DNA from 3 places in the Streptomyces yongxingensis genome. Region 3 is predicted to be linked to each of the others. Evidence: riboswitches for the same ligand, from Rfam matches in the RefSeq annotation. Region 3 holds a riboswitch; each other region holds the start of a gene.
What was found. A riboswitch is a leader RNA that binds a small molecule or an ion and turns the genes downstream of it on or off. The one in region 3 is predicted to bind cobalamin.
Positions count from the first base shown of each region.

Region 1 (9,668 bases), 870 kb from region 3:
CCTCGACCTTCGAGACGGCGGTGGAGCGCAGAACCCGCGCGCCCGCGGCGATCGCCCGCTCCTCGAGCACCTCCTCGATCTTCCACTGGGGAATGGCGATCGGGCCGTTGTGCCGGGTCTGCCAGGGGGTGCAGTCCAAGGGCACGGGCAGCAGCGCGAAGTTCCCGCCCACCGGGTCACGCGGAATGGCCCGCCGCAGCATCGGCTCCAAAAGCCCGCGCGACTCCAGCAGTTCGGCCGTACGGGGCTGGATCGCACCGCCCTTCACCTGCTCGATGCGCTGGTCCAGCTTCTCCAGCACCAGGGTCCGGGCCCCGGCCAGCGCCAGTTCGTACGCCAGCATCAGCCCGGTCGGGCCGGCGCCCGCGATGACGACGTCGGTCGTGTACTCCGTCGTGTCCGTCTTCTCCGCCTTCTCCGTCGACATTGCCACTCCTCCTCGATTTCTCGCCTCGGTCTATATGTATACCAGGTGCAGAAATCTCCTGGGGGCAATACTCTGCTACGGTGGACGTCGTGGACGGCAAGCCAGGGCTACGGGAGCGGAAGAAGCAGCGGACCCACGCCGCGATCTCCAAGGCGGCGATCAGGCTCTTCCTCGAACACGGCTTCAACCAGGTCTCGGTGGCCCAGGTGGCCGAGGCGGCCGAGGTGTCCAAGCGCACGCTCTTCGCCTACTTCCCGGCGAAGGAAGACCTCGTCGTGCACCGCCTCGCCGACCACGAGACCGAAAGCGCCCGCGTCGTACGGGCCCGCCCGCCCCGTACCGCCCCGCTGACCGCACTGCGCGAGCACTTCCTCAAGGGCCTGCGCGAACGGGACCCGATCACCGGCCTCAACGACCATCCCCAGATCCTCAAGCTCACCCGGATGATCCTCGACACCCCCTCGCTGGTGGCCCGGATGGAGCGGTTCAAGGCCGGTGCCGAACGCGCGCTCGCGCAGGCGCTGCGGGAGACGGCGGACACCCCGGAGCTCACCGCGCGGCTGGCCGCCGTCCAAATCGTCGCGGTCCAGTGGTCACTGGCGCAGGACAACACCGAACGCGTGACATACGGGGAGCCGGCCGACGAGCGCTACGCGGGCGCGGTGGCCGACGCGGAGCACGCGTTCGCGCTGCTGGAGAACGGATTGCGGCACCTGCCCACGCGGACGTGACTCCAGGCGCCCCGCACGGGTGCCTCCGGGGCCGCGGTTCGGGGGATCGGACGTGCCCTCACCACGCGAGAGGGCCCCCGGACGGTTCCGCGGGCCCTCGTGCGTCTCGGCATGGTCAGTCAGTTCGGGGCGGCCGCCATCGCCCGGCTCTCATCGGCCTTCGCGGGCTTGGGGTTCAGCATCCGCTCGGCGAGTTCGCCGAAGAGGAGACCGAAGCCACCCCACAGGATCACCTGCATGGCGAGGGCGGACAGCCGGAACCGCCACAGGACGGTGGCCGGGAAGTCCGCCGGGACCTCGTTGACGACGGGCAGGAAGGCGTACGCCGGCCCGATGACGACGGCGAAGGCGGCCACCGCGGCGACGGTGGCGTACCAGGTGCCCAGCTTCGGGGCGAGCCGCTTGCCGAGGATGGTGGCGGCGATCGCGAGCAGCACGCTGAGCACCATCATCAGGAAGTACAGCGTCGTCCGCTTGCCGATGGTGTCGCCGTTGCCGACGGCGGGCGGGTTGGCCGGGTACTTCAGGAACGGCACGACATAGACCGCGAGCAGCGCACAGCCGGACAGCAGCAGTGCGGTGGCCCGCGGGGTGAATCGGCCGACGCGGCCGAGGGCGACGCAGTAGGCGAGGGCGGCGATGCCGCCGAACGCGATCCCGTAGATCAGCACACCGGTGGCCAGGCCGGCGGTGGACTGAAGACCGCGGGAGACGATCTCGACCTCGTGCTCGTGCTCGTGCGCGGGGGCGTGGGCCTCCTCGAAGCCGATCGCGCGGTCGACGTTCGGCTCACCGAGGAAATAGGCGGCGATCAGGGCGAGCACACCGGCACCAAGACCGGCGAGCATGCCCCGCACCAGCAGGTTTCTTACTGTTGCGGAGTTCATGGGCGTGCCGCGTCCCTCGCGTCAGTGGCAGGGGAAGCCGAGCAGATGACGGGCGTCATGCACCCACTCGTGGACGCCCTCGCCGGAGACGACCGCGGTGGCGCCCTGCTCGGCGCCGACGAAGTACAGCAGGACCAGCATCAGGATGCCGAAGAAGACGGCCCAGGGAGCTATCGCCTTCAGCGGCAGCGTGGCGGGAAGGGCGGGAGTGGTGGCTGTCGGCTGCGCGACATGCTGCGCCATGACAGTGGCCTCCTAAGGGAGTTCGCGTCCCATCTCGGTGGTGCACAGGACGATGGCCGCGGGTCTGACTCACGGGACGTCCCCTTCGGATACGTCTCGTTCACAGTGGCGCGACCGTGCCGGATTCCCACCGGCTTCCGTCAGGCCATCGTCGATATCGCACCGACGGTACCGCGTGTCGGATGCCTGGCCAAGACCGCCCACCTGGTGAGACGCCGGCAGCCACGCGCCGCCTGTCACCAATGTCCCGGACAACCCGCCTACAGTCGCGGTATGCGCATCGTCTCCCTGCTGCCCGCCGCGACCGACATCGTCGCCGAACTCGGACTCGCCGAGCACTTGGCCGGCCGGACCCACGAATGCGACTGGCCGCCGGAAGCGGTGGCGGACATCCCCGTGGTGACCGCCACCGGCCTCGACCAGGACGCCCTCACCAGCCGGGAGATCTCCGACGCGGTCGGCGGCGCGACACACTCCGGGTCGTCGCTCTACACCCTCGACACCGAGGCGCTGGCGGCCGTGCGCCCCGATGTGGTGCTCACTCAGGACCTGTGCGAGGTGTGCGCCGTGTCGTACCGGAAGGTGAGCCGGGCCGTCCGGGCGCTGGACGCCGGCACCCGCGTCCTCAGCCTGGATCCGCGCACGCTCGACGATGTGCTGGACTGCCTGGTGACAGTGGGCGAGCTGCTCGGCGTGCGCGAGCGCGCCGAGCGGCGCCGGGCCGAGCTGCGCGACCGCCTCGACCGGATCCGTCGGGCGGTGGCGGGCCGGGCCCGGCCGCGGGTCGTGGCGATCGAATGGCTCGACCCGCTGTGGCCCGCCGGACACTGGGTCCCCGACCAGATCGCCACCGCCGGAGGCGAACCGCTGCTCGCCGCGTCCGGTCAGCACACCAGCCCGATGACCTGGGAGGCGGTGCGCGCCGCCCGGCCGGAGGTGGTGCTGGTCCTGCCGTGCGGCTTCCCGCCCGAGCGGACCCTGCGGGAGACGGACCTGCTCACCCGCCTGCCGGGCTGGACCGACCTCCCCGCCGTACGGGCCGGGAGTGTCTGGGTGCTGGACGGCCCGGCCTACTTCAACCGCCCCGGCCCGCGCGTGGTGCGCGGAGCCGAGGTGCTGGCCCACGTCCTGCACGGCGTACGGGCCGGGGACGAGGTGACGGCGGCCGAGGCTCTCCCGTTCCCGGACCGGTCGTCCTGACCTGCCGTCCGCCGCACCCTGGCTCGTCCTCGCCGCCGTCCCGGCCCCGGCGGTGACCCCGCTGCCCCGCCGCCCGCGGCGGACCGGGTCCCCTGACCTCAGCCGGCGGGGGTCAGCCGCACGGTGAGGATCTGGAACGGCCTTAGCGCCACGGCCAGTTGGCCCGCACCGAGCGCCGAGACCTCCGCGGGCCGCTCGGCCGACGGACGCTCCAGCAGGTCCGTGACCTGGGCCCGGCCGAGCGGGAATCCCGTGCGCAGCACCGCCCGCGCCCGGCCGCCCAGCGACTCGTACAGCCGCACCACCACATCGCCCGATCCGTCGTCGGCCAGCTTGACCGCCTCGACGGTCACCGCCGGATGGTCGCTGGTGATCACGGGGGCCGCCGGGGTCGCGGCGCCGACGCGCAGCGGCAGGTTCAGCGCGTACCCCTCCGCGATGGCGTCCTCGACCGTCGCGCCCGGCAGCAGCGCGTAGGTGAAGCGGTGCTTGCCCTGGTCGGCTTCCGGGTCGGGCACGCGCGGCGCGCGCACCAGGGAGAGGCGGACCGTCGTGGTCGTCCCGCCGTCCGACTCCCGTGTGGTGCGCGAGACGTCGTGGCCGTAGGTGGCGTCGTTGAGCACCGCGACCCCGTAGCCCGGCTCCCCGATGTGCACCCAGCGGTGGCCGTACACCTCGAAACGGGCCGCCTCCCAGCTCGTGTTGGTGTGGGTGGGGCGCTGCACATGGCCGAACTGGATCTCGGCGCGGGAGTGGTCGGCCCGCACATCGACCGGGAAGGCGGCCTTGAGGATCTTCTCCGCCTCGTGCCAGTCGATCTCCGTCTCGATGTCGACACGACGGCTGCCCGCCCGGACCACGATGGTCTGCGCGATCCGCGAGCCCTTGCCGAAGGCGCGCTCCACGCGCAGCGCCCCCAGCAGCGGGCCGTCCTCGGCCACCGTGATGGACTCGGCGTCGGTGAGGTCCGTGTAGCGGTTCCGGTAGTGCTTGTCGATGTCCCAGGCGTCCCAGTAGTTGGGCAGGTCGCTGTGGAGGCGGAGCAGGTTGCCCGCCGCGTCCGGCGCGAGCACCTCGCGGTCGGCCGCCAGGTCGCGTACGGACGCGATGGTGCCGTCGTCCGCGAGCTCCACCCGCACCAGGCCGTTGTCCAGCACCCGGCCGTCGACGGTGACCGGACGCGGGGGCGTCCCGCGCGGGACGAGCGGCGCGCTGCCGTTCGCCGGGACCCGCGTCCACACGGCCACCGAACCGTCCGCGAGCCGCTGCCCGTCCGTCAGCCCCTGCCCCTTTGCGGCGACCTCCGCCGGCACCGTGACGACCTCGGCGCGGTCGCGAGGGCTGGTGTTGAACACGGCGGCCGACCCGTCACCGGTCGCGGCCAGGGCATCGAGCGCCCGCTCGGTGAGCTGCCGCACCTCCGCCGCCACCCGCGCGTACTCGGCCTCGGCCTCGCGGTGCACCCAGGCGATCGACGACCCGGGCAGGATGTCGTGGAACTGGTGCAGCAGCACCGTCTTCCACAGCCGGTCCAGCTCCGGCAGCGGATAGCGGTAGTCCGGCGCGTGCAGCGCGGCCGTCGTGGCCCACAACTCGGCCTCGCGCAGCAGGTGTTCGCTGCGCCGATTGCCCTGCTTGGTGCGGGCCTGTGAGGTGTACGTGGCGCGGTGCAGCTCCAGATACAGCTCCCCGGACCACACCTGGTCCTTCGGGACCTCCTCGCTCGCCTCCGCGAAGAACACGTCCGGGTGCTCGATCCTCACCCTCGCCGAGCCCTCCAGGTCGGCGAGGCGGCGGGCGCGCTCCATCATCTCGCGGGTGGGGCCGCCACCGCCGTCGCCGTGCCCGAACGGGGCGAGCGAGCGGGTGCCCACGCCCTTGTCCTGGTAGTTGCGCACCGCGTGCGCCATCTCCTTGCCGGAGAACTCGGCGTTGTAGGTGTCCACCGGCGGGAAGTGGGTGAAGATGCGGGTGCCGTCGATGCCCTCCCACCAGAAGGAGTGGTGGGGAAGCTTGTTGGTCTGGTTCCACGAGAGCTTCTGGGTGAGGAACCACTCGTTGCCGGCGAGCTTCGCCAGTTGCGGGTAGGCCGCGTTGTAGCCGAAGGAGTCCGGCAGCCACACGCCCTTGGTCTCGATGCCGAAGTGCTCGATGAAGAAGCGCTTGCCGTGGACCAGTTGCCGGGCTATCGCCTCACCGCCGGGGAGGTTGCCGTCCGACTCCACCCACATGCCACCGACCGGCGCCCACTGGCCGCGTCTGACGGCCTGCTGGATACGGGCCCACACCTGCGGGTAGTGGTCGCGCACCCAGGCGTACTGCTGGGCCTGCGAGCAGGCGAAGACGAACTCCTCGTACTCCTCCGCCAGCGCGGTGACGTTGGAGAAGGTGCGGGACGTCTTGCGCTTGGTCTCCCGGATCGGCCACAGCCACGCCGAGTCGATGTGCGCGTGGCCGACCGCCGACATGATGTGCGCGCTGGCGTGCGCGGGCCGGTCCAGCGCCGTCCTCAGCACGGCGCGGGCGTCGGCGGCGGTGCCGGAGAGGTCGTCCAGGTCCAGGGCGTCCAGGGCCCGGTCCAGACAGGTCATGATCTCGTGCCGGCGCGGATCGTGGACGTCCAGCTCCAGCATCAGCTCGCGCAGGACCTGTACGTCCAGGGAGAGGTGCCAGACCTCCTCGTCGAGGACGGCGAGGTCGGCGCGCCGGAAGGTGTACAGCGGCTTGTCGCCCGCGGTGAGCCGGTCGCCGAGCGGGGTGGGGCCGATGAAGTCGTCGGCCAGGATGTCCGGGTTGGAGGCGGCCTCCACCAGGTAGTGGATCTCCTCGCCACCGACGGCTTCACGGGCCACGGGCACGTACTGGTTCTGCGGGTTGACGGCCTTCAGGGGCCGGCCGTCCGGCAGATGGACGAGGGCCTCGGCCTGGTTGCCGGGCCAGTCGCCGACGAAGCCGAGGTCGACCACCGTCTCGACGCGCTTGCCCGCCCACTCCGCGGGCACCCGTCCGCGCATGCGGAACCAGGTGGTGCCCCACGGCGGACCCCAGGGCGTGTCCATCGCGAACGGCTCGTACGGGGCCCGCGCGGCCTCGGCGAAGGGCACCGGCTCGCCGGGGGCCTGCCAGGCTTCGACGGTCAGCGGGGTGGTGGCGGAGTAGACGGCGGGCTTGATGCGCTGGTCGTGAATGCGCGCGACGCGCTCCTCGATCCGGCGGCGTTCATCGTGCACGGGGAACTCTTTTCGGGGGTGGGGGTTGACGGCATGGGGTCGGCCGCGGCCGCGTTGCTCGGGGATCGCTACGGTTCGGGAAGCGCCCCGAAGGGGCGCGGGTCTGTGTCGATGTGCGGCTCCGCCGCGTGGGCGCGACCAGCCACGACGGCGCCGCAGTCGGCCGACGACGCATCGCGACACTTTCAGCGGACCGCTCAGGTGAGGTACGCGAGCCCGGGATGTGCCTGGCGGTAGGCGTCCACCAGGCGGCGGGCCACCTCCACCGAATCGATGAGGGGGTGCAGGGCGAACGCCTTGACGGCCGCGGCGCGGGAGCGGGAGGCGGCCGCCGCGAGGGCCTCGCGCTCCACCGCCTTGACCGAGCAGACCAGGCCGGTGGCGTGTGCGGGGAGCGGGGAAACGGCCACCGGGTGGGCGCCGTTGCCGTCGACCAGACAGGGGACCTCGATGACCGCGTCCTCGTCCAGGGCGGACAGTGTGGTGCGGTTGCGCACGTTGAGGATCAGCGTCGTGCGCTCGTCGCGGGCGATGGCCCGCATCAGGGCCAGGGCCACCTTCTCGTAGCCGCCGGACTCGGTCAGGGACTCCTCGTCCCGCTCCCCCGCGCCCGCCGCCTCGCGGTTCTCCGCCATGTACGTGGCCTCGCGCTCGGCCCGGGTGTCGTCCCACGTCCTCAGCGCGGGCGCGGCCGGGTCGCGCAGGGAGTCGTAGAACCGGGCCTGCTGCTGGCACAGGAAGGCGCCGCGGGTCTGCCGCGCCTCCCGGTACGCCGTCACCGCCTCGCGGTTGAAGTAGTAGTAGTGCAGATACTCGTTGGGGACGGCGCCCAGCGACTGGATCCACTCCGGGCCGAAGAGCTTGCCCTCTTCGAAAGAGCCCAGCAGCTCCTGGTCGGCGAGCAGCCGCGGCAACTGGTCGCGGCCGTCGAAGTACAGCCCGCGCAGCCAGCCCAGATGGTTCAGCCCCACATAGTCGATCCACGCGTCCCGCGGACGCTCGGCACCGAGCGCGCGGGCCACCCGGCGGCCCAGGCCCACGGGCGAGTCACAGATGCCGATCACCCGGTCGCCCAGGTGGCGGGACATGGCCTCGGTGACGAGACCGGCCGGGTTGGTGAAGTTGATGAACCAGGCGTCCGGGGCCAGCGCGGCCACCCGCCGGGCGATGTGGTCCACCACCGGCAGGGTGCGCAGCCCGTACGCGATGCCACCGGCGCCGACCGTCTCCTGCCCCAGCACGCCCTCGGCCAGCGCCACCCGCTCATCGGCCGCCCGCCCCTCCAGGCCGCCGACGCGGATCGCGGAGAACACGAAGTCGGCACCCTTGAGCGCCTCGTCCAGGTCCGTGGTGACGGTCACGGTCGGTGCGTCCGGATGGTCCGCGGCCTGCTCGGCCAGCACCCGGGCGATGGCGGAGAGCCGGCCGGCGTCCAGGTCGTGCAGGGTCACGCGGGTGACCCGGCCCTCCCCGCGATCGGCGAGCAGCGCCCCGTACACCAGCGGCACCCGGAATCCCCCGCCGCCGAGAATGGTCAGTCTCACTGAAGAACCTCCGAGATGTCCCGACTCGCTGTCCGCTCCGGGAGCGATCAGACCTTGATCACTTCGACACCGGCCTCGGCGAGGACCGCACAGGTGGCCTGATCCGCGGACGCGTTGGTCACCACGATGTCGATGTCCTGCGGACCGCACACCTTGGCCACCCCCCGGCCGGGGAACTTCCCGGCGTCCGCGAGCAGCACCGTCTTCTCGGCGGCGGCCATCATCGCCCGCTTCACCGGCACCTCGACCACGGTCGTGTCCATCACATGGCCACCGGGCCGGATGCCGCTCGTGCCCAGGAACAGCCAGTCGGCGTGCAACTGGCGCAGGCTGTCCTCGGTGAGGAAGCCCACCAGCGAGCGGTACTCACGGCGCACCACGCCCCCGGGCAGCACCAGTTCTATCCCGGTGTCCTCCGCCAGCTCCTCGTACACCACCAGATTGCTGGTGATCACGGTGAGGCGGCGGCCGTGGAGCTGCCGGGCCAGGCGGTAGGCGGTGGTGCCGATGTCGAGCAGCACCGTCTGGCCGTCCTGGACCATCGCGGCGGCGCGCTCCGCCACGGCGTCCTTGTCGGTGACCCGGACCTCCGCGACCTCGGCGAAGGGCTGATCGCCGTCCTCCGCCACGGCGCCCCCGTGCACCCGGGTGAGCAGGCCGTCCTCCTCCAGTCTGATCAGGTCGCGGCGCACGGTGGCGGCGCTCACCCCCAGCTCGGAGGAGAGGTCGGTCACGGATGCGGGGCCACCGGAGCGCAATGCCCGCAGGATGAGTTGGTGTCGTCGCTCTGCCAGCATGCGGCGCACACTACCCTGCAATTTCAATCAACTCCATGCTTGTTTTTGATGAGGTCTTGAAAACTTTGCTCAGGTAGCCCACGATCCACGTCAGAACTTGCACACCTTTGACGAGAGGACGCGCTCGTGAGCGAGCCGCTCCCCGACGGGTCACCGGGCGATACCCCTCCCGACGTCCTGCTCACCGGTCTGCTCTTCTACGACCTGGTCTTCACCGGCCTCGGCCGGGGACCCGTGCCGGGCGAGGAGATCTGGGCCAGGGGTATGGGCAGTGGCCCCGGCGGCATCGCGAACCTCGCGGTGGCCGCCGCCCGCTTCGGGCTGCGCACCTCGCTGGCCACCGTGTTCGGCGACGACCTCTACGGCCGCTACTGCCGTGAGGTGCTCGCCGGGCAGGAGGGTGTCGACCTCTCGCCGTCCCGTACGGCACCCACCGGCTGGCACACGCCCGTCACCGTCTCGCTGGCGCTGGGCGCGGACCGGGCGCTGGTCACCGGTGGCGCGGAGCCCCCGTACGGCCAGGACGAGCTGATCGGCGACCCGCCGGCCGCCCGCTCCGCGCTCGTGCACATCGGCCCCGAGCCACAGGACTGGATCGCCAAGGCGGCC
Region 1 covers NZ_CM145717.1:9,113,347-9,123,014, reverse strand. Annotated here, with positions in the region: gene ACZ6TD_RS39145 (FAD-dependent monooxygenase) at 1-427, opposite strand, end outside; gene ACZ6TD_RS39140 (TetR/AcrR family transcriptional regulator) at 517-1,158, shown strand; gene ACZ6TD_RS39135 (CbtA family protein) at 1,278-2,045, opposite strand; gene ACZ6TD_RS39130 (CbtB domain-containing protein) at 2,067-2,288, opposite strand; cobalamin riboswitch at 2,345-2,479, opposite strand; gene ACZ6TD_RS39125 (cobalamin-binding protein) at 2,562-3,488, shown strand; gene ACZ6TD_RS39120 (alpha-mannosidase) at 3,587-6,718, opposite strand; gene ACZ6TD_RS39115 (6-phospho-beta-glucosidase) at 6,916-8,262, opposite strand; gene ACZ6TD_RS39110 (DeoR/GlpR family DNA-binding transcription regulator) at 8,310-9,059, opposite strand; gene ACZ6TD_RS39105 (PfkB family carbohydrate kinase) at 9,186-9,668, shown strand, end outside.
Region 1: linked by a shared signal. The riboswitch ahead of ACZ6TD_RS39130 (CbtB domain-containing protein) and the one ahead of ACZ6TD_RS35380 (cobalamin biosynthesis protein) in region 3 are both predicted to bind cobalamin.

Region 2 (9,668 bases), 4.0 Mb from region 3:
CATCACCGCACGGCGGCCGAGCCGGCTGCCGTGTCCGAACTGATCAGCCATTGCGCCGGGTTGCCGCTGGCGCTCGGCCTGGTGTCCGCGCACGGTACCGTCCGCCCCCACGCTCCGCTCTCATCGCTGGCCGAGGACCTCCGCGAGGCGGCCGGCCGACTGGACACCCTGGAGGCCGACGGCCTGGACGGCGGTCTGCGGGCCGCCTTCACCTCCTCGTACCTGGCCCTGTCCCCCGCGGCGGCCGAGGTGTTCGGCCTGCTCGGGCTGGCACCCGGGCCCGACATCGGCCAGCCGGCCATCGTCCGCCTCACCGCCCTGCCCGCCCCACGCGTACGCGCGGTGCTGCAGGAGCTGATCCGCGCGCACCTGCTGCGCGAGGACCGTCCCGGCCGGTACCGCATGCACGATCTGCTGCGCCTTTACGCGGTGGAGCAGGCCCACCGGACCGGCGGGCGGGAGGAGCGCTCCACGGCGCTGCGACGGCTGGTCGACTTCTACCTCCACACCGCCCGCGGCGCCGAACGGCTGCTGCACCCGCACCGCATGCGGATCGACTTCCCGGAGCCGTCCGCCGACCCGCTGGCCATGGCCGACCAGGCTGAGGCACTGGCCTGGCTGGAGGACCAACACGCCGGGCTGCTGGCGGCCCAGCGGCTCGCCGCCGACTCGGGCTGGGACGAGGTGGTGTGGCGGATCGCCTGGGTGCTGGACACCTTCCACCGCCGCAACGGCCATCTGCACGCTCAGCTCGCCGCCTGGCGGGAGGGGCTGGAGGCCACCCGACGGCTCGGCGACCCGGCGGCGAAGACGCTCGCCCACCGCAACCTCGGCATAGCCTGCATCCGCTCCGACCTCCACGAGGAGGCGCTGGACCACCTTGACCAGGCACTGTCCATGACCAAGCTCTCCGGGGACGTCACTCAAACGGCCCACACCCACCTGGTGCTGGCCTACGCCTGGGAACGCCGCGGATACGATCAGGAGGCGCTGGACCACGCCGGTCACGCCCTCACCCTCTTTCAGACCCTGGACACGCCGGTCTGGGAAGCCCAAGCGCACAACCAGGTCTGCCTGTACTCCGCCCGGCTGGGGGCGTACGAGAAGGCACGCACCCACGGGGAGACCTCGCTCGCCCTGTTCCGCCGCCACCAGGAGCGCGACGGTGAGGCGGACGCCCTCGGCACCCTCGGCCGGCTGGCCCACCAGAGCGGGCAGTACGCCCTGGCCGTGACCCGCTTCACGGAGGCTCTGCGCCTGCTGCGGGACATGGGCCACGCCTACGGCGAGGCCGAGACCCTGGACCGGCTGGGTCAGGTCCACGCCGAGCTCGGCGAACTCGATGAGGCCCGCCGTTGCTGGCAGGAGGCGCTCGCCCAGTACCTGGCACAGCACCGCGCCGAGGATGCCCGGCGGGTGCGGGACCGCCTGAGCCGCGGCGGCGGCTGACCGGCAGGCTCGCCGCATGGCGGGCCGCACGCCCCAGGTCATGGGCCACCCCGGAACGCATTAGCACATTCATACGAAACTCCGCACCTCCCGACACAAGATATGGGGGTGCGTGCGTCGGCTGACACAAGATGTATGCTCGTCCTCGCTGTCGCCGCAGGGGAATCCGGTGGGAATCCGGAACTGTCCCGCAACGGTGTACGTGTGCGCTCAATCCGGCGTGCCCGTGAGTCCGAGCACCTGCCGACGGCCCTGTGAACACGTCCCCCGGCCTCGAGGGTTGGGCCGATGGACGCTGCGTGGTGTGCCTGGCGTACGAGGAGTGCGGCATCGGCATGCCCGTACGCGCCCATCGCACCACCCTCGCGGTCCAGCCGACCGAGGGAGAGCACCTCAGTGACCATCGCGCCCGCCGATCCGGTTTCAGCGCAGGCGGCTTCTCAGGCAGCGGACGACGCGCCCGGGACCGCCCTGCTACGGACTCTTACCGGACTCACCGCCGACCTGCCCGCCACCGACCCCGGCAAGGTGGCGGCCGCCGCCCTGCGCGGCCGTCATCCCGGCTCGGACGAGGCGGAGTTGCGCGGGCTCGCGACCGAGGCGGCGGCCGGGCTGATCGCCGAGGAGCCGGAGTACTCGCGGCTCGCGGCGCGGCTGCTGGCGCTGACCATCACGGAGGAGGCGGCCGGGCAGGGCGCGGTCTCCTTCTCGACCTCCGTCCGGGTGGGCCATCGCGAGGGCCTGCTCGCCGACTCCACCGCCGAGTTCGCCGCCACCCACGCCGAGCGGCTGGACGCACTGGTGGAGCGGGCCCTGGCCGACGGCGCCGACAACCGCTTCGGCTACTTCGGGCTGCGCACCCTCTACAGCCGCTATCTGCTGCGCCACCCGATCACCCGTCAGGTGATCGAGACCCCGCAGCACTTCCTGCTGCGCGTGGCCTGCGGGCTCGCCGAGAACCTCTCGGAGCGGGCGCTGGACGACGTGGCCGAGCTCTACCGGCTGACCAGCACGCTGTCGTATCTGCCCAGCTCCCCCACGCTGTTCAACTCCGGCACCCGGCATCCGCAGATGTCGTCCTGCTATCTGCTGGACTCGCCGCTGGACGAGCTGGACTCGATCTACAACCGCTACCACCAGGTGGCGCGGCTGTCGAAGCACGCGGGCGGCATCGGTCTGTCCTACTCCCGCATCCGGGCGCGCGGTTCGCTGATCCGGGGCACCAACGGGCACTCAGGCGGCATCGTGCCGTTCCTGCGCACGCTCGACGCCTCGGTGGCCGCCGTCAACCAGGGCGGCCGGCGCAAGGGCGCGGCCTGTGTCTACCTGGAGACCTGGCACGCGGACCTCGAGGAGTTCCTGGAGCTGCGGGACAACACCGGCGAGGACGCGCGCCGCACCCACAACCTCAACATCGCCCACTGGATCCCGGACGAGTTCATGCGCCGGGTCGAGGCGGATGCCGACTGGTCGCTGTTCTCCCCGGTCGACGCGCCCGCCCTGGTGGACCTGTGGGGCGAGGAGTTCGACGCCGCGTACCGCGAGGCCGAGGCCGAGGGGAAGGCCGTCAAGAAGGTCCCGGCGCGCCAGTTGTACGCCCGGATGATGCGCACCCTCGCCCAGACCGGCAACGGCTGGATGACGTTCAAGGACGCCGCCAACCGCACCGCCAACCAGACCGCCGAGCCCGGCAGGGTCGTCCACTCCTCCAACCTCTGCACCGAGATCCTGGAGGTCACCGACGACGGCGAGACCGCCGTGTGCAACCTCGGATCGGTCAACCTCGCCGCGCACCTGGACGAGGACGGGCAGTTGGACTGGGAGCGCCTCGACGCCACCGTCCACACCGCCGTGACCTTCCTCGACCGCGTGGTGGACATCAACTTCTACCCCACCGAGGAGGCCGGTGCCTCCAACTCCCGCTGGCGCCCGGTGGGTCTGGGCCTGATGGGGCTCCAGGACGTCTTCTTCCGGCTGCGGCTGCCGTTCGACTCGCCCGAGGCCACGGCGCTCTCCACGCGGATCTCCGAGCGCATCATGCTCGCCGCGTACGAGGCGTCCTGCGAGCTCGCCGAGCGCCACGGCCCGCACCCCGCCTGGGCCGAGACCCGCACCGCGCGCGGTGTGCTGCACCCGGACCACTACCCGGACGCGGTGGCCACCTGGCCGGAGCGCTGGCAGGCGCTGCGCGCGCGGATGGCGAAGTCCGGGATGCGGAACTCGCTGCTGCTGGCGATCGCGCCGACCGCGACCATCGCCTCCATCGCGGGCGTCTACGAGTGCATCGAGCCGCAGGTCTCCAACCTCTTCAAGCGCGAAACGCTCAGCGGGGAGTTCCTCCAGGTCAACTCCTACCTGGTGGACGACCTCAAGAAGCTGGGCGTCTGGGACGCCCGGACCCGTGAGGCGCTGCGCGAGGCCAACGGCTCGGTCCAGGACTTCTCCTGGGTGCCCGCGGACGTACGGGAGCTGTACCGCACCGCGTGGGAGATCCCGCAGCGCGCCCTGATCGACATGGCGGCGGCCCGCACGCCGTACCTCGACCAGAGCCAGTCGCTGAACCTCTTCATGGCGGCGCCGACCATCGGCAAGCTCAGCTCGATGTACGCGTACGCCTGGAAGCGCGGCATCAAGACCACGTACTACCTGCGCTCGCGTCCGGCCACCCGGATCGCCCAGAGCGCCCGGGGCGGCGCCGCCACGGCCACCGTCCCCGTCCAGCAGGCACCGGCCGAGGACGAGGCCGTCGCCTGCTCCCTGGAAAACCCCGAGTCCTGCGAGGTCTGCCAGTAATGCCCACCGCATCCGAGATGACCACCGCATCCGAGATGACCACCGCGAACACCTCGACCGAGCACCACAAGAACCTGCTCGACCCGGGCTTCGAACTCACCCTGCGGCCCATGCGGTACCCGCGGTTCTACGACCGCTACCGCGACGCGATCAAGAACACCTGGACCGTGGAGGAGGTCGACCTCCACTCCGACGTCGCCGACCTCGCCAAGCTCTCCCCCGGTGAGCAGCACCTGATCGGCCGTCTGGTCGCCTTCTTCGCGACCGGCGACTCCATCGTGGCCAACAACCTGGTGCTGACGCTCTACAAGCACATCAACTCCCCCGAGGCGCGGCTGTATCTGTCGCGGCAGCTCTTCGAGGAGGCCGTGCACGTCCAGTTCTATCTGACGCTGCTGGACACCTACCTCCCCGACCCGGACGACCGCGCCGCGGCCTTCGCCGCCGTCGAGAACATCCCCTCCATCCGGGAGAAGGCGGAGTTCTGCTTCCGCTGGATGGACTCGGTGGAGAAGATCGAGCGGCTGGAGACCAAGGAGGACCGCCGCCGCTTCCTGCTCAACCTGATCTGCTTCGCGGCCTGCATCGAGGGGCTGTTCTTCTACGGCGCCTTCGCCTACGTGTACTGGCTCCGCTCGCGCGGCCTGCTGCACGGCCTGGCGACGGGCACCAACTGGGTGTTCCGCGACGAGTCGATGCACATGGAGTTCGCCTTCTCGGTCGTGGACACCGTCCGCGAGGAGGAGCCGGACCTCTTCGACGACCAGCTCCAGCGGCAGGTCACCGACATGCTGAAGGAGGCCGTCGAGGCGGAGCTCCAGTTCGCCCGCGATCTGTGCGGGGACGGGCTGCCGGGCATGAACACCGCGTCGATGCAGGAGTATCTGCAGTGCGTGGCCGACCAGCGCCTCCAGCGGCTCGGCTTCACGCCGGTCTTCGGCTCGGAGAACCCGTTCTCCTTCATGGAGCTGCAGAACGTCCAGGAGCTGACCAACTTCTTCGAGCGGCGCGCGTCGGCGTACCAGGTCGCGGTCGAGGGGTCGGTCGCCTTCGACGACGACTTCTGACATCAACAGGGCCGGGCCCAAGGGGCCCGGCCCTGTGAGGTACGGCACGCTCAGTCGTTCGGCACCGTCTCATAGCGGGCGGTGCCCTCGGCCATCTGCTTCAGCACATCCTTACGGTCGCGCTTGGAGAGCCGGTCGATGTAGAGGTAGCCGTAAAGGTGGTCGGTCTCGTGCTGGAGGCAGCGCGCGAAGTAGCCGGTGCCGCGCACCGCGATCGGCTCGCCGTCGAGGTCCTGGCCGCGCACCACCGCGTAGTCGGGGCGGGCCAGCTCCGCGTAGGCCGTGGGGACCGACAGACAGCCCTCGTTGGAGTCGTCCAGCACCCGGCGGTCGGCGGGCAGCTCCTCCAGCACCGGGTTGCACACCACGCCCACATGGCGAACGCCCTCGTCGTCCATGCAGTCGTAGACGAAGACCTTGAGGTCGACACCGATCTGGTTGGCGGCCAGGCCCACGCCCTCCGCCGCCCGCTGGCTGGCGAACATGTCGTCGACGAGCCGCGCGAGCTCCTCGTCGAACACGGTCACGTCCCGGCACTCCTTGTGCAGGACCGGGTTGCCGTACACGGTGATCGGGCGGGCCGTGCCGCGCTCGCGGAAAGCCCGCTCGCGCTCCTCGCAGTCCTCCGTGTCCACGATGAACTCGTCGTCCACCCGCTGCTTCGTCCCTTGCTGCGACATCGTCCGCCGTATGCCTTCCTTCAACCGTGATGCGTCGCCCTACAGGGTACGGGCACCACGCGGCGGGGCGCGGTGCGCTTACGCACTGTGACCGGCCCCCGGCATCGATACACGGCTCCGCCGCATGGCAGGGGCTCCGCCCCTGGCCCCCGGAGTCTGGGGCGCAGCCCCGGCACTCCGGTCTGGGGCGGAACCCCGGCCCTCCGGTTCTGGGGCGCAGTCCCGGCGCTCCGGGAGCTGGGGCGGAACCCCGGCCGTCCGGGTCTGGGGCGGAACCCCGGCGCTCCGGGAGCTGGGGCGGAACCCCGGCCCTCCGGGACCTGGGGCGGAACCCCGGCGCTCCGGGTCTGGGGCGGAACCTCGATCCTCCGGGGTCTGGGGCGGAGCCCCGGCCCTCCGGGGTCTGGGGCGGAGCCCCGGCCCTCCGGGGTCTGGGGCACAGCCCCGGCCCTCCGGGGTCTGGGGCGGAGCCCCGACCCTCCGGGACCTGGGGCGGAACCCCGATCCTCCGGGGTCTGGGGCACAGCCCCGATCCTCCGGGGTCTGGGGCGGAGCCCCAGTTTCGGGAAGGGGCGGGGAGGGGAACAGCCCGCCGCAGGCGTCACGTCCACCGGACACCCCCAGGGCCTCCAGGGCAGCCGCCAGGCGGTCAGCAGACCTCTTCCAGGTCCCGCCACTCCCGGGTGTCCGGGCTGTCGGCCACCCACCCGTCCAGCAGCCCCCGCACCAGCCCCCCGGGCGCCGCGATCCCGCATTCGCGCTCGGGGACCCAGAGCGAGCCCGAGCCCGCCATACGGTGGCCCAGCGGCCCGGGATGGCCCGGTTCGCTGTGGTCGTGCGGGTCCAGATGCTCGCCCTCGCCCTCGTCACTGGGCATCCGGCTCTCCGAGCAGGAGCGGCACAGCAGCCGCACCGACGACGACCAGTCCTCGGCCGCGAAGCCCGCGTCCGCCGCGAGCCGCTCCAGGGCGTCCCGGTCGGCCTCGGTGGCCGCCTCCAGCAGCACCACCCAGGTCGGCACCGGGGACGGCGCCCACAGCTCGATCTCGTCGAAGACCGGGTACGCGGGGCCCGCGGAGGTCACGCGCTCGCCGTGCGGTACGCCGTCGTGCAGCACCACCTCGCCCCAGCGCCGCCCGGACGACGGCAGCGGGATGGACAGCACTTCGATCCGGGCCGGGTCCAGCCGACGGCCCCAGACGACCTCGGCCTCGCCCTCCGGGGACAGCCGCACCGCAGCGCTGCCCAGCTCCATGCCGAGCGGCTCACCGGACGCGGACGCCTCTCCGGGCGCCTTCAGCCCGTACGCCTGCCAGGCGCGGCGGGCCAGCGGCCAGTCCTGGAGCGCGGTGGCCGCGATCCCCACGTTCCACCAGTCCGGAGCGCCCGTCTCGCGGTCCAGCAGCGCGACCGCCCGCAGCCCCGCGGCGCGCGCCTGCTCCCAGTCGTGCCGGAACTTGTGCAGCAGCGCCAGGTTGAACCAGGACTCCGACAGCCACGGCTCCAGGTCGGCGGCGCGGGTCAGCAGCGCGCCCGCGTCCTCGTACCGGCCGTCGCCGATGAGCGTGAACGCACGGTCCGTGGCCTGCCGCCATGAGGCGGACGGCCGGTGCCGTACCTTGCCGAAGATCTTCACGATTCCCGCCTGCCGGTATCGAAGTCGTCCCGTACCAGATGCCTTCGCGGACGGCGTCGCCCTCCCTTGAAGACAACCTGCCACACATTCGCGGACATCTCAGCCCGACCCCTCACCCTGCGGCCGGGATGCGACGCCCACCACACCTCCTTGCCACCGGCCATCTGGCCTGGCACCCCTCTCCTCGCATCCAACCATGCCCCTCGGGAGCCCCGCTCATTACCGGCGAGTTATCAGTTCTCACCGGGGGCGGCCGTAAACCCCGCCCGACAGCACCGTGGCGAGCGCCTCGACCACGGCCGGGTCGAAGTCGCGCGCCGTGGCCAGCCGCAGCCGCTCCAGGGCGCGCAGCGCGGCCGCCCCGGCCGCTCCCTCGGCCGCGGGCCCGCTCACCAGCTCGGTGTACGCGTTCACCGCGCGCACGATACGCGCGGCGAGCGGCTGCTCGCGGTACGGGTCCGCCTGGCGCTCCACGACCAGCGCCACCTCGGCGGGTACCCCGGTCTGGCGTACCACAGCGCCGCCGAGCAGCGCGATTTTGCGCTGCTCGGCGGCGGGCAGCGGTTCGGTGGCCCCGGCGGGCACCGGGTCCACCAGCGAAAGCTGGCCGATGTCGTGCATCAGCGCCGCGTACTCCAGCACGGTCAGCCGGGGCTCGGAGAGACCCAGCTCACGCCCCACCGCCCGGCTGAGCCCGGCCACCTCGCGGGCGTGGCCCGTCGGGGTGTACCCGGCTATCTCGGTCGACCGGGCCAGGGAGGCGATGGTCTGGCGGTAGGTGGCCCGTATCCCGGCGTAACGGCGGTAGGAGTACTGGATCAGCAGCAGCGGCACCGCCAGCACCGGCACCGGCCACAGCCCGGCGACGGCCACGGTGAGCGCCATCACCGCCGCGGTCGCGCACACCGCCGCCCCCACACCGGGCAGCGACCGCAGCTCGTCGCGGAGCAGCGGCCCGTAAGGCCAGCCGGTACGGGCGCGGGCGAGGGCGGCGGCCAGGACGGCGTCGCACAGGGCGGTCAGGGCCAGCAGGGCGAGCAAATAGCCGACGATGGACGGACCGTGGCCGAGCCAGTCGGCCAAACGGCCGGTCCGGTGCAGCGGTTGGAAGCAGACGGCGGCGAACGCGGCGGTCAGCACCCGGCGGGCGGTGTGGCCGGGGTCGACCGGGCAGCCGAGCGCGAGCGGGGCCACCAGCCCGGCGAGCGACGCGGCCACGACGACGGTGACCACCTGGAGGACGCCGTGGGTGGCGGGCTCCCCGCCGAGCCGCCCGAGCAGGGCGTATCCGAGGGCGCCGGCGGCGGCGAGGGGCGCGGGCTCACCGCGCGGATCGGGCACTCCCCCGCCGCCGCCCGGCAGCGCGGGCGGCGCCTCGACGCACCGGATCGCCTCCCCCACGGCGATGAGCGCCCCAAAGGCCAGCGCCGCCTCCGCCTGCCGCACCCCATGCCACTCGGTCCACACCAGCGCCACCACGGCGAGCGCCCCGGCCGCGCCATAGACGGCGACGACCGTAAGGCCGCCATAACGGCCCCGGGATATGCGCTCCCGCCCCTCCTCGCGGGCGGCGGCGGTCTCGGCTCGTTGGTGGCGGGCGCGGTGGAGGGCGCGGGCGTGCCGCTCGGCGATCCGGGCGAGGGCGCCGGGGAGGGCGTTCGGGGTGCGGGGCGTGGCCGCTGCCGAGGCGGGACGGGCCGCCCTGGCGGCCCATCGAGCCGCACTTTCGTCCCGGTCACGCGGACCATGGCACTCCGGGACGCCGGCCCCGCCTCTGCCCAAGGTGTCCCGGGCTCCCCCGAGCCCCCCGTCGACCGGGCCGGGCGCGGGCTGGGGACCACCCTCGCGGCCGTGACGGTCCGGGGCATCCGCCCCGCCTCTGCCCAAGGTGACCGGGGACCCCCCGGGTTCCGGGTCGGCCGACCGGGGGGCGGACCGAGGATCCCGGTCGGGGCCGTGACGGTCCGGGGCGCCGCGCTCGCCTCTGGCCGAGACGTCCGGGGCTCCCCCGGAGCCCCCGTCGGCCGGACCGGCGGCGGGCCG
Region 2 covers NZ_CM145717.1:4,237,685-4,247,352, forward strand. Annotated here, with positions in the region: gene ACZ6TD_RS17750 (AfsR/SARP family transcriptional regulator) at 1-1,449, shown strand, start outside; cobalamin riboswitch at 1,585-1,711, shown strand; gene ACZ6TD_RS17755 (ribonucleoside-diphosphate reductase subunit alpha) at 1,846-4,242, shown strand; gene ACZ6TD_RS17760 (ribonucleotide-diphosphate reductase subunit beta) at 4,260-5,309, shown strand; gene def (peptide deformylase) at 5,360-5,989, opposite strand; gene ACZ6TD_RS17770 (tetratricopeptide repeat protein) at 6,639-7,625, opposite strand; gene ACZ6TD_RS17775 (HD-GYP domain-containing protein) at 7,866-9,170, opposite strand.
Region 2: linked by a shared signal. The riboswitch ahead of ACZ6TD_RS17755 (ribonucleoside-diphosphate reductase subunit alpha) and the one ahead of ACZ6TD_RS35380 (cobalamin biosynthesis protein) in region 3 are both predicted to bind cobalamin.

Region 3 (9,668 bases):
CGGGTGCCCGGCAGCACCACCAGATCGGCGTCGGCCAGCTCCTCGGGCCGGTCCACGAACCGCACGATCACGCCCGGCTCGGCCGCCAGCGCGTCCACGTCCGTGAAGTTGGACATCAGCGGCACGGCGGCCACCGCGATCCGCAGGACGTCCGCGCCGTAAGGAGGCGCCACGACGCTCTCCCGCACCGCGCCGCGCAGCGACACCCGCAGCCCGTCCTCCTCGTCGATCCCCAGTCCGTGGGCGAACGGGAGCACCCCCACGGTCGGGCGCCCGGTGAGGTCGCGCAGCATCTCCAGACCGGGCTCCAGAAGGCTCACATCGCCGCGGAACTTGTTCACCAGATAGGCGGCCACATGCCGTTGGTCCGCCGCGGACAGCAGCGCGGTCGTGCCGAAGAAGGACGCGAAGACGCCACCGCGGTCGATGTCCCCGACCACCACGACCGGAAGCCCGGCGGCGCGCGCCAGCCCCATGTTGACGATGTCGGTGCGGCGCAGATTGATCTCGGCCGGACTGCCCGCGCCCTCGCAGATCACCGCGTCATGGGTGCGCCGCAGCTCCTCCAGGCACTCCGTGACCGTCCCCAGCAGGGCCTCACGCCCCGCGGAGAGCTGCTCGCCGGGCGAGGGGGCTCCGGGCCCGCCGAAGTACCCGCGCGCGCTCAGCTCGCCCACGGGCTTGCCCAGCAGCACCACTTGGCTGCTGCGGTCGCTGCCCGGCTTCAGCAGGACCGGGTTCATCAGCGCGCTCGGCTCGACGCGCGCGGCGGCCGCCTGCATGGCCTGCGCCCGCCCGATCTCCGCCCCCTCCCGGGTGACGAAGGAGTTGAGCGACATGTTCTGCGCCTTGAAGGGCGCCACGCTGACGCCCTTACGGGCGAGCCACCGGCAGATCCCGGCCGTCACCACGCTCTTGCCCGCGTCGGAGGTCGTGCCCGCGACGAGCAGCCCCCCGCCGCGTGCCCCGGAACCGTCCGTGCCGCCCTTACCGTGTATCCCGCTCATCGACCGCCCCTTCCCAAGGCCCGGGGCCGCCCCGTCAACGCACTCAGGACCGGCCGGGCCGCTATGGACACCCCGAGCGCCAGGACGCCGACGCGCCGCGACAGCCGTATCGCCCGCTCGATGTCCGCCGACTCCACCGGCCGCCCGCCGGAGTTGAGCACCGGCCGGTGCTCGACCCGGCCGCCGTACGCGAGGGTGCCGCCCAGCCGGACGCCGAGCGCGCCCGCGAAGGACGCCTCCACCGGGCCCGCGTTGGGGCTCGGATGGCGTCGGCCGTCGCGCCGCCAGGCGCGCCACGCACCGCGCGGATCGGGGCCCGCGAGCGTCGCCAGGGCCGCCGTAAGGCGCGCACCGGGCCAGCCGGCCACATCGTCCAGCCGGGCCGCCGCCCAGCCGAACCGCCGGTGGCGCGGAGACTTGTGGCCCACCATGGCGTCCAGGGTGTTGACGGCGCGGAACCCTATGAGCCCCGGCACGCCGCCCACGGCGCCCCACACCAGCGCGCCCACGACCGCGTCGGAGGTGTTCTCGGCGACCGATTCGACGACCGCGCGGGCGATCTGCGGCCCGTCCAGCCCCTGCGGATCGCGGCCGCACAGATGCGGCAGCCGCTCCCGGGCGACCTCGAGGTCCCCGGCGGCCAGCGCCCCGCCGACGGCCCGTGCCTCACGGCCCAGGCTCGTGCCGCCCAGCACGGCCCAGGTGGCGGCGGCGGTCAGCGCGACCTCCGCGCCACGGCGGCCGCCGCGGCCCCGTACGGCGCGGGTCAGCAGCGCGGCACCGGCGGCCGCGCCGCCCGCGCACAACGCGGTGTGCAGGGCCCCGTAGCCCCGGTGGTCGCGCCACAGCCGGCGCTCGGCGGCCGCGGCGGCGCGCCCGAACGCGGCCACCGGATGGCCGCGGCGCGGATCACCCGTGGCGAGGTCGCCGAGGAAGCCGAGGGCCACGCCGCACGCGAACGAGGCGTGATCGGCACGCATCCGTCAGGCCGCCGTCACGCCTCGGCGCGGCGATACCCGGACAGAAGGGCCGGAGGGTCCGGAAGAGCCGGAGCGGACAGGGAGGGCTGGCGGCGTGGCGATGCCGGGCATGGCGGTATGTCCTCACTCAGGGTCCTCGCCCTGGTTCGACGTGACCGGCGGTGAGAGTCTCCTGGCTCCCGGATCCGCGGCCTTCCCGGTCTTCCAGCCCGCGTACGCGACGAACCGTACGGACGAGCCGTGACCCCATACAGGCGATGGGAAGGTGCTCCCCGGTGACAGTGGCGGGACCGCGCCGGATTCTCACCGGCTTCCTCTCCTGCCGCCGTTTGGCTCGGGAAGTCCACCATGGGCCGCGAATGGCCGTCAACTCGCATATGACCCATGACGCCCGAGTGTGCCGAGCCCCACAGACAACCGCCCCTCACAGGACGGCCACCGGACGGTCGGCGCTGGTCAGCGCCACCATCCGGCGGCCGGTGGGTGGTTCGAGGAAGCGGCGTCCTCAGGCGACGATCAGATAGATGCCGTACGCCACGACCGCCGCGCACACCGCGAAGCAGGCGTACGCGCCGGTGCGCGCGAGCGCGGAAGTGCCCACCGCGCCCCCGGGCACGGTGGCGGCCGTGCCGCCCTGCTCCGGTGCCGCCTTACGGGAGGTGCCGACGATGCCCAGGGTGAAGACGCCCACCATGCCGACCGTCACCGCGAGGCTGACGCCGAAGACCTGGCCGAGTGCCGCCCAGTCGATGCTCATGTTTCCTGGCTCCTTAACGGGTGCTGCTGCTCGCGGCGGCGGGGGTGGGGATCTGCTCGGGCGTGTTCTCCGAGGTGCCGTCCTCGGGGGCGGCGCTCGCCGTACCGGCGGGCGGCGGGGCCACGGACCGCAGGGCGGCCGTGACGGCGCCCACCGGCTCCTGGCTGCCGACCTCGTTGACGTTGGTGTGGTCCACGGGCTTGCGGCGCGACAGCATCCAGATCGCCCCGCAGGCCAGGACGGCGAGCACGGCCACCGCCGTGATTCCCGCGTTCCCCTGGTCGGCCAGGAGCGCGGCGGCGCCCGCCACCAGACCCGCGGCCGGGAGGGTCAGCACCCAGGCGACCACCATGCGGCCCGCGGTCGACCAGCGCACCACGGCGCCCTTACGGCCGACACCCGCGCCCATGACGGCGCCGGAGCAGACCTGGGTGGTGGACAGCGCGAAGCCGATGTGGGAGGAGGCGAGGATGACGGTCGCGGCGCCGGTCTGGGCGGCGAAGCCCTGCGGCGGCTGGATGTCGGTGATGCCCTTGCCCATGGTGCGGATGATGCGCCAGCCGCCCAGGTAGGTGCCGAGCGCGATGGCCAGGCCCGCCGAGACGATGACCCACAGCGGCGGGTCGGAGTCGGGCGCCACCACGTTCCCGGTGACCAGCGCCAGGGTGATCACGCCCATCGTCTTCTGGGCGTCGTTGGTGCCGTGGGCCAGGGAGACCAGGGCGGCCGAGGCGATCTGCCCCGCGCGGTAGCCCTTCGCGGTGTCCTCGGGGGAGCGGTCGCGGCCGAGCCGGTAGGTGAGCCGGGTGGCGGCCAGCGTGGCGATCCCGGCCACGATCGGCGCGGCGACGGCGGGGATCAGGACCTTCATGACGATCGCGTCGCCGTTGACCCCGTCCAGGCCGACGGAGACCACGGTGGCGCCGATCAGACCGCCGAACAGGGCGTGTGACGAACTGGAGGGGAGTCCGGCGAGCCACGTCACCAGATTCCACAGGATCGCGCCGACGAGTCCCGCGAAGATCACTTCTGGCTGGATACCGGATCCCTCGTCGATGATCCCGCCGGAGATGGTCTTGGCCACCTCCACGGACAGGAACGCGCCGACGAGATTGAGGACGGCCGACATCGCCACCGCCACCCTGGGCCCGAGTGCTCCCGTGGAGATGGTGGTGGCCATGGCGTTAGCCGTGTCGTGAAAGCCGTTCGTGAAGTCGAACACCAAGGCCGTGACGATCACGATCCCGATGAGAAGCGTGATGTGTTCCATACACCCGGTCAATCAGTTCGAAGGTCGTTAGTGGCACGGTGAACGTAAGGAAACAGGGTGAACGGGAGATGAACTGAGCAGGGCATCGGGGTGACATGGTTGCGGGATCACCAAGGCCCTGTGAATTCCAGCCTACGTTCCCATGTCGTACGGGAGTTGAGGCGCTATCGAGAGCCGCCGGAGCGGGCCCCGGGACCGGCCACGCGGCCGCCCGCCGTTCCCCCACGTTCACCCGCCCGCGATCGGGTGCCCACGAAGCGCGGCCGTAGTCGCCCGCCGTGCCCGTTCCGGTCCCGCCGCCGCGCGGCCGGCGGCCGCCTGGAAGGATCGGGCCTCGGAGGTGAGGGCAGGTGACCCAGTCGCGATCCACGCGGCAGCCGCAGCCGCGGCTGACCCATCCCCTGCGGCAGGCATGGACGCAGGTGGTGAGTACGGCCCGCAGGACCACCGCCGACGGCCTGGTCGTCGGCACGTCGGGCAATGTCTCGGCCCGGGTCGGCGACACCGTCCTGGTGACCCCGAGCGGCGTCCCCTACGACCGGCTCGGCCCCAGGGACGCCGTCGCCGTCGACCTGGACGGACAGCAGGTCCTCGGCACGCTGAAGCCCACCAGCGAGCTGCCCATGCACCTCGCGATCTACCGGGAGACCGACGCCGGGGCCGTGGTCCACACCCACGCCGTCCACGCCACGGCCGTCTCCACGCTCGTCGACGAGCTCCCCGCGATCCACTACATGACCGCCGCCCTCGGCGGCCCGGTCCGCGTCGCGCCCTACGCGCTCTACGGCACGGACGAACTGGCCGACGCCATGCTCGAGGCGCTGCGCGACCGCAGCGGCTGCCTGCTGCGCAACCACGGCACCGTCGTCCACGGAGCCACCCTGGACCAGGCGTACGACCGCACCGCCCAGCTCGAATGGATGTGCCAGGTCTGGCTCACCGCGGTCTCCGTCCCCGGCCGCACCCCGTCCCTGATCCCGCCGGACGAGATGCGGCGCGCCGCCGAGAAGCTGAGCGGCTACGGCCAGAAGGGCTGAGCCCGCCCGGCACGCCCCCGGACCCCGGCCGGGCGGTCACCCGGCCGGGTACGCCCGCTGGCCGGGGGCTGCCTCCCCGACCACACTGGGAGGGATGCGTCTGCGAACAACGGCGGTCGCGGCCGCCACCACCCTGCTGAGTGTCGGCGTGGCCGCGGTGGCGGCCGGACGGTACGCCACCAGCGCTGCGCTGAAACCGGCCGCCAACCGCCCGCTGCCGAACGAGGCGCCGCTGACCGTCCACGCGACCGCGGCCGGCCAGATCACCCTGACCCGCTCGCTCGCCTCGCTGCGCCCCGGCACCTACGGCCTCACCGGCCGCTCCTGCCACGCCGTCGTCGGCCCCGTCATCGAGGACGCCCCGCACCCCGCCGACTGCGTCGTACGCCGCCTGGAGCGGGTCACCCACGGCGAGCTCACCCCCGGCACCCGGGTGCGGCTGACCCCCCAGGTGCACATCGGCAACCCGCGGGACGCGCTCGGCATCGACCACGCCGACGTGGACGTGCCCGGCGAACTCGGTCCGCTGCCCGCCTGGTTCATCCCGGGCGAACGTTCCACATGGGTGATCACCACCCATGGCCTCGGCACCACCCGTGAGCACCCTATGGTCGTCATGCCCTTCCTGCGGCAGCTGCGGGTGCCGGTGCTCGACCTCGCCTACCGCGGGGACCCCGGCGCCCCGCGCTCCGAGGACGGCATATCCCACCTCGGCGACACCGAGTGGCGCGACCTGGACGCGGCCATCCGCTACGCGGTGGGGTACGGGGCGACCGGGGTCGTGCTGCACGGCTGGTCCATCGGCGCCTCGATGGCCCTCCACGCCGCCGCCAACTCCGCGCTGCGGCACCGCGTCATCGGTCTCGTCCTGGACTCCCCGGTGCTCGACTGGCAGGCCACCCTGCGCGCCCTCGCCGCGGCCCGCGGCATCCCCGCGCCACTGCTCCCGCTCGCCCTGCGCGCCGCCGAGGGGCGCACCGGACTCCACGACAGCAGGCTCCCGGAGGTGGCCGACCCGGAGCGGCTGTCCGTGCCCACGCTCGTCGCCCACGGCCCCGACGACACCCTCGCGCCCTGGCACGTCTCGCGCGAACTCGTCGACCGCCGACGCGATCTGGTGACCCTTCACACGGTGCGGCAGGCCCCGCACGCGGCCATGTGGAACGCGGACCCCGAGGCGTACGAGGAGGCGCTTCGGCGCTTTCTGGTACCGCTCCTGTAGCGCCCGTAAGGCGACCTCCCGCGCCGCCCGACCTCCTGTAGCGCCCCGTAAGGCGTTCGCGAAAGCGCGTGCGGGGCGGCGCGGGAGGCGTTCGCGGGGCGGCGGCGGAAGCGTCCGTAAGATGGCGTGAACCCTTCGCGGCGACCGCCGGACGGGTGCCGATTGGGCTTTCGGGCCGTCAACGGCGAGACTGCTTCCGTGACGTCCCGTACTCCGCGCGACTCCCGGCTCCGACTTGTCCGCAACCGGCCGATGGCCACGGCCCGCCGGCCCGCGGTGAACCGCGGCTCAAGACCGGCGCCCCGTCCGCCGGAGGGCACTCCGCCCCCGTCGGAGCTGGCCCGGCAGGCCAGGGCGGGGCTCACCGGGGCCGTGGCGATCGCCCACTGGGCCGCGGCCGAGCACGGCGCTCCCGGCGCGCTGTCCGACGAGGCCGCCGCCCGCGCCGCCGAGGCGCTCGGGGTGAGCGAGCGGGAGGTGCGGACCGACTGGGACCGCGCCCGCCTCATCGGCCTCATCGAGCACCACGCGGGCACCACCCGCCCCGGCTGGCGGCTCCAGGCGTGGGACCGGGACGACAGCGCGGTGCTGCGGGGCTGGGTCGCGCTCCTGGACGCGTGGTCCCTGGCCTGTCCCGCTCCCGAGACGGCCGAGCCGACGGCGGTCGCGGAGGTCGTCGAGGCCGTACCCCAGCTGCTCTCCCTGCTCCAGCTCTCGGCCGGCCCCGTGCAGATCTCCGCCCTGCTGGACATGCTCCGGCAGCGGGTCGCCGAACTGCGCACCGAGCGGTGCGAGGTCCCCCAGGAGGCCACGGAGCCCCGGGAGCCCGCCGATGGCGCCGGGGGCGCCGCGAGTGCCGACGACACCGAGGCCACCGAGGACACCAAGGACGCCGAGGACGCCGCCACGCTGGAGGGGCTGCTCGACTGGGCCCTGGACGCCCTCTCGTCCGTCGGGGCGCTCACGGTGCGGGAGGAACCCCAGGACGGCCCGGAGGGGCCGGGGGGCGCCGGGAGCGGGTCCGACGACGCCAAGGGCGACCGCCGGGAGGCCGAGCTGACCGCGCTCGGCAACTGGGCGGTGTGGGTCAAGCTGGAGCAGATCTGCGTCGCCGCCCAGAGCCCGGCCGGGAACATCGAGCAGCCCGCCGCCGACATGCTGCGCGGCTGTGCGGGCCTGACCCCGGGCCCCGCCCGCGCCGAATACCGGGCCTGGCTGGCGGCCCGCCCCGTCGGCAGCGCCGTCATCGAGCTCATCGACGCGGCGCGCGGCGACGACGCGCTGCTGCGCGGGCTCGCCTTCGAGGCGCTGCGCGTCGTCGGGGCGCCCGCCGAGCCCAACGTACGGGCGGTCGTCGACGAATCGTGTCTGCGGCCGTACGCGCTTTTGTGGCTCGCCGAGCACGAGGGCGCCGACCCGGACGAGGCGCTGGACGCGCTCACCCGCGAGGAGGCCACCTGGCTGTGGGTGGACACCGCCGCGGCCATCTCCGACCATGGGGAGAGCCCGCTGCTCGTCCGCCACCTGGAGTCCGCCGTCCAGGGCACCGTGCCCGCGCTGCTGGCCGAGGTACGGGCCGTGGGGCACCCCCGCACCGTGCAGGTCCTGGTGGCGCTGGCCGCGGCCCACCCCGATCCGGCCCTGGCCAAGGCGGTGCGCCGGGCGGCCTTCCAGGTGCACACGGGCGGGGCCTGAGGGGAGCGGCGGCGGGGAAAGCCGGGGGAAAAACGACTTGCCCGCCCCGCTAAACTAGCCGCATGGCAATTCTCCTCGTGCATTAGACGGCGTCGGCCGCCCTCGTCCGTCCCGTCCGCCGTCCACCCTGCCCAGGAGTAATTCCCGTGATCACCGCCTCCGGCGTCGAGCTGCGTGCCGGCGCCCGCGTCCTCATCGAGTCCGCCTCCTTCCGCATCGCCAAGGGCGACCGCATCGGTCTCGTCGGCCGCAACGGCGCGGGCAAGACCACGCTCACCAAGTGCCTGGCCGGTGAGGGCATCCCGGCCGGCGGCACCATCACCCGCTCCGGTCAGGTCGGCTACCTCCCGCAGGACCCGCGCACCGGCGACCTCGACGTCCTCGCCCGCGACCGCATCCTCTCGGCCCGCGAGCTCGACTCCGTGCTCCGCAAGATGCGCGAGAACGAGGACCGGATGGCCAACGGGAAGGGCGCCACCCGCGAGCGCGCGATGAAGAAGTACGAGCGCCTGGAGACCGAGTTCCTCACCAAGGGCGGATACGCCGCCGAGGCGGAGGCCGCGACCATCGCCGCCAGCCTCGGCCTGCCCGACCGGGTGCTCGGCCAGCCGCTCCATACGCTCTCCGGCGGTCAGCGGCGCCGGGTCGAGCTGGCCCGGATCCTCTTCTCGGACTCCGACATCCTGCTGCTGGACGAGCCGACCAACCACCTCGACGCCGACTCGATCACCTGGCTGCGGGACTACCTCAAGACCTACAGCGGCGGCTTCCTCGTCATCTCCCACGATGCCGACCTCGTCGAGACGGTGGTCAACAAGGTCTTCTACCTCGACGCCAACCGCTCGGTGATCGACATCTACAACATGGGCTGGAAGCTGTACCAGGCCCAGCGCGAGGCCGACGAGAAGCGCCGCAAGCGCGAGCGCGCCAACGCCGAGAAGAAGGCCGCGGCGCTCAACGCGCAGGCCGACAAGATGCGCGCCAAGGCGACCAAGACCGTGGCCGCGCAGAACATGGCCCGCCGCGCCGAGAAGCTGCTGGCCGGTCTGGAGGAGGCCCGGCAGTCCGACAAGGTCGCCAAGCTGCGCTTCCCCGACCCGGCCCCGTGCGGCAAGACCCCGCTGACGGCGGAGGGGCTGTCCAAGTCGTACGGCTCCCTGGAGATCTTCACCGATGTCAACCTGGCCGTCGACAAGGGGTCCCGGGTCGTCATCCTCGGGCTGAACGGCGCCGGTAAGACGACCCTGCTGCGGCTGCTGGCCGGGGTCGAGAAGCCGGACACCGGCCAGGTGACCCCCGGCCACGGCCTGAAGCTGGGCTACTACGCGCAGGAGCACGAGACGCTCGACCCGGACCGCACCGTCCTGGAGAACATGCGTTCCGCCGCCCCGGATCTCGACCTCGTCGACATCCGTAAGACGCTCGGGTCCTTCCTGTTCTCCGGCGACGACGTGGACAAGCCGGCCGGGGTGCTCTCCGGTGGTGAGAAGACCCGGCTGGCGCTGGCCACCCTGGTGGTCTCCTCGGCCAATGTGCTGCTCCTGGACGAGCCCACCAACAACCTCGACCCGGCCAGCCGTGAGGAGATCCTCGGTGCGCTGCGCACCTTCGCCGGTGCGGTGGTCCTGGTGACCCACGACGAGGGCGCCGTCGACGCGCTGCAGCCGGAGCGGATCATTCTGCTTCCGGACGGTGTCGAG
Region 3 covers NZ_CM145717.1:8,240,846-8,250,513, forward strand. Annotated here, with positions in the region: gene ACZ6TD_RS35375 (cobyric acid synthase) at 1-1,007, opposite strand, end outside; gene ACZ6TD_RS35380 (cobalamin biosynthesis protein) at 1,004-1,987, opposite strand; cobalamin riboswitch at 2,134-2,350, opposite strand; gene ACZ6TD_RS35385 (hypothetical protein) at 2,493-2,744, opposite strand; gene ACZ6TD_RS35390 (inorganic phosphate transporter) at 2,758-4,014, opposite strand; gene ACZ6TD_RS35395 (class II aldolase/adducin family protein) at 4,365-5,051, shown strand; gene ACZ6TD_RS35400 (alpha/beta hydrolase) at 5,146-6,273, shown strand; gene ACZ6TD_RS35405 (hypothetical protein) at 6,472-7,968, shown strand; gene ACZ6TD_RS35410 (ABC-F family ATP-binding cassette domain-containing protein) at 8,115-9,668, shown strand, end outside.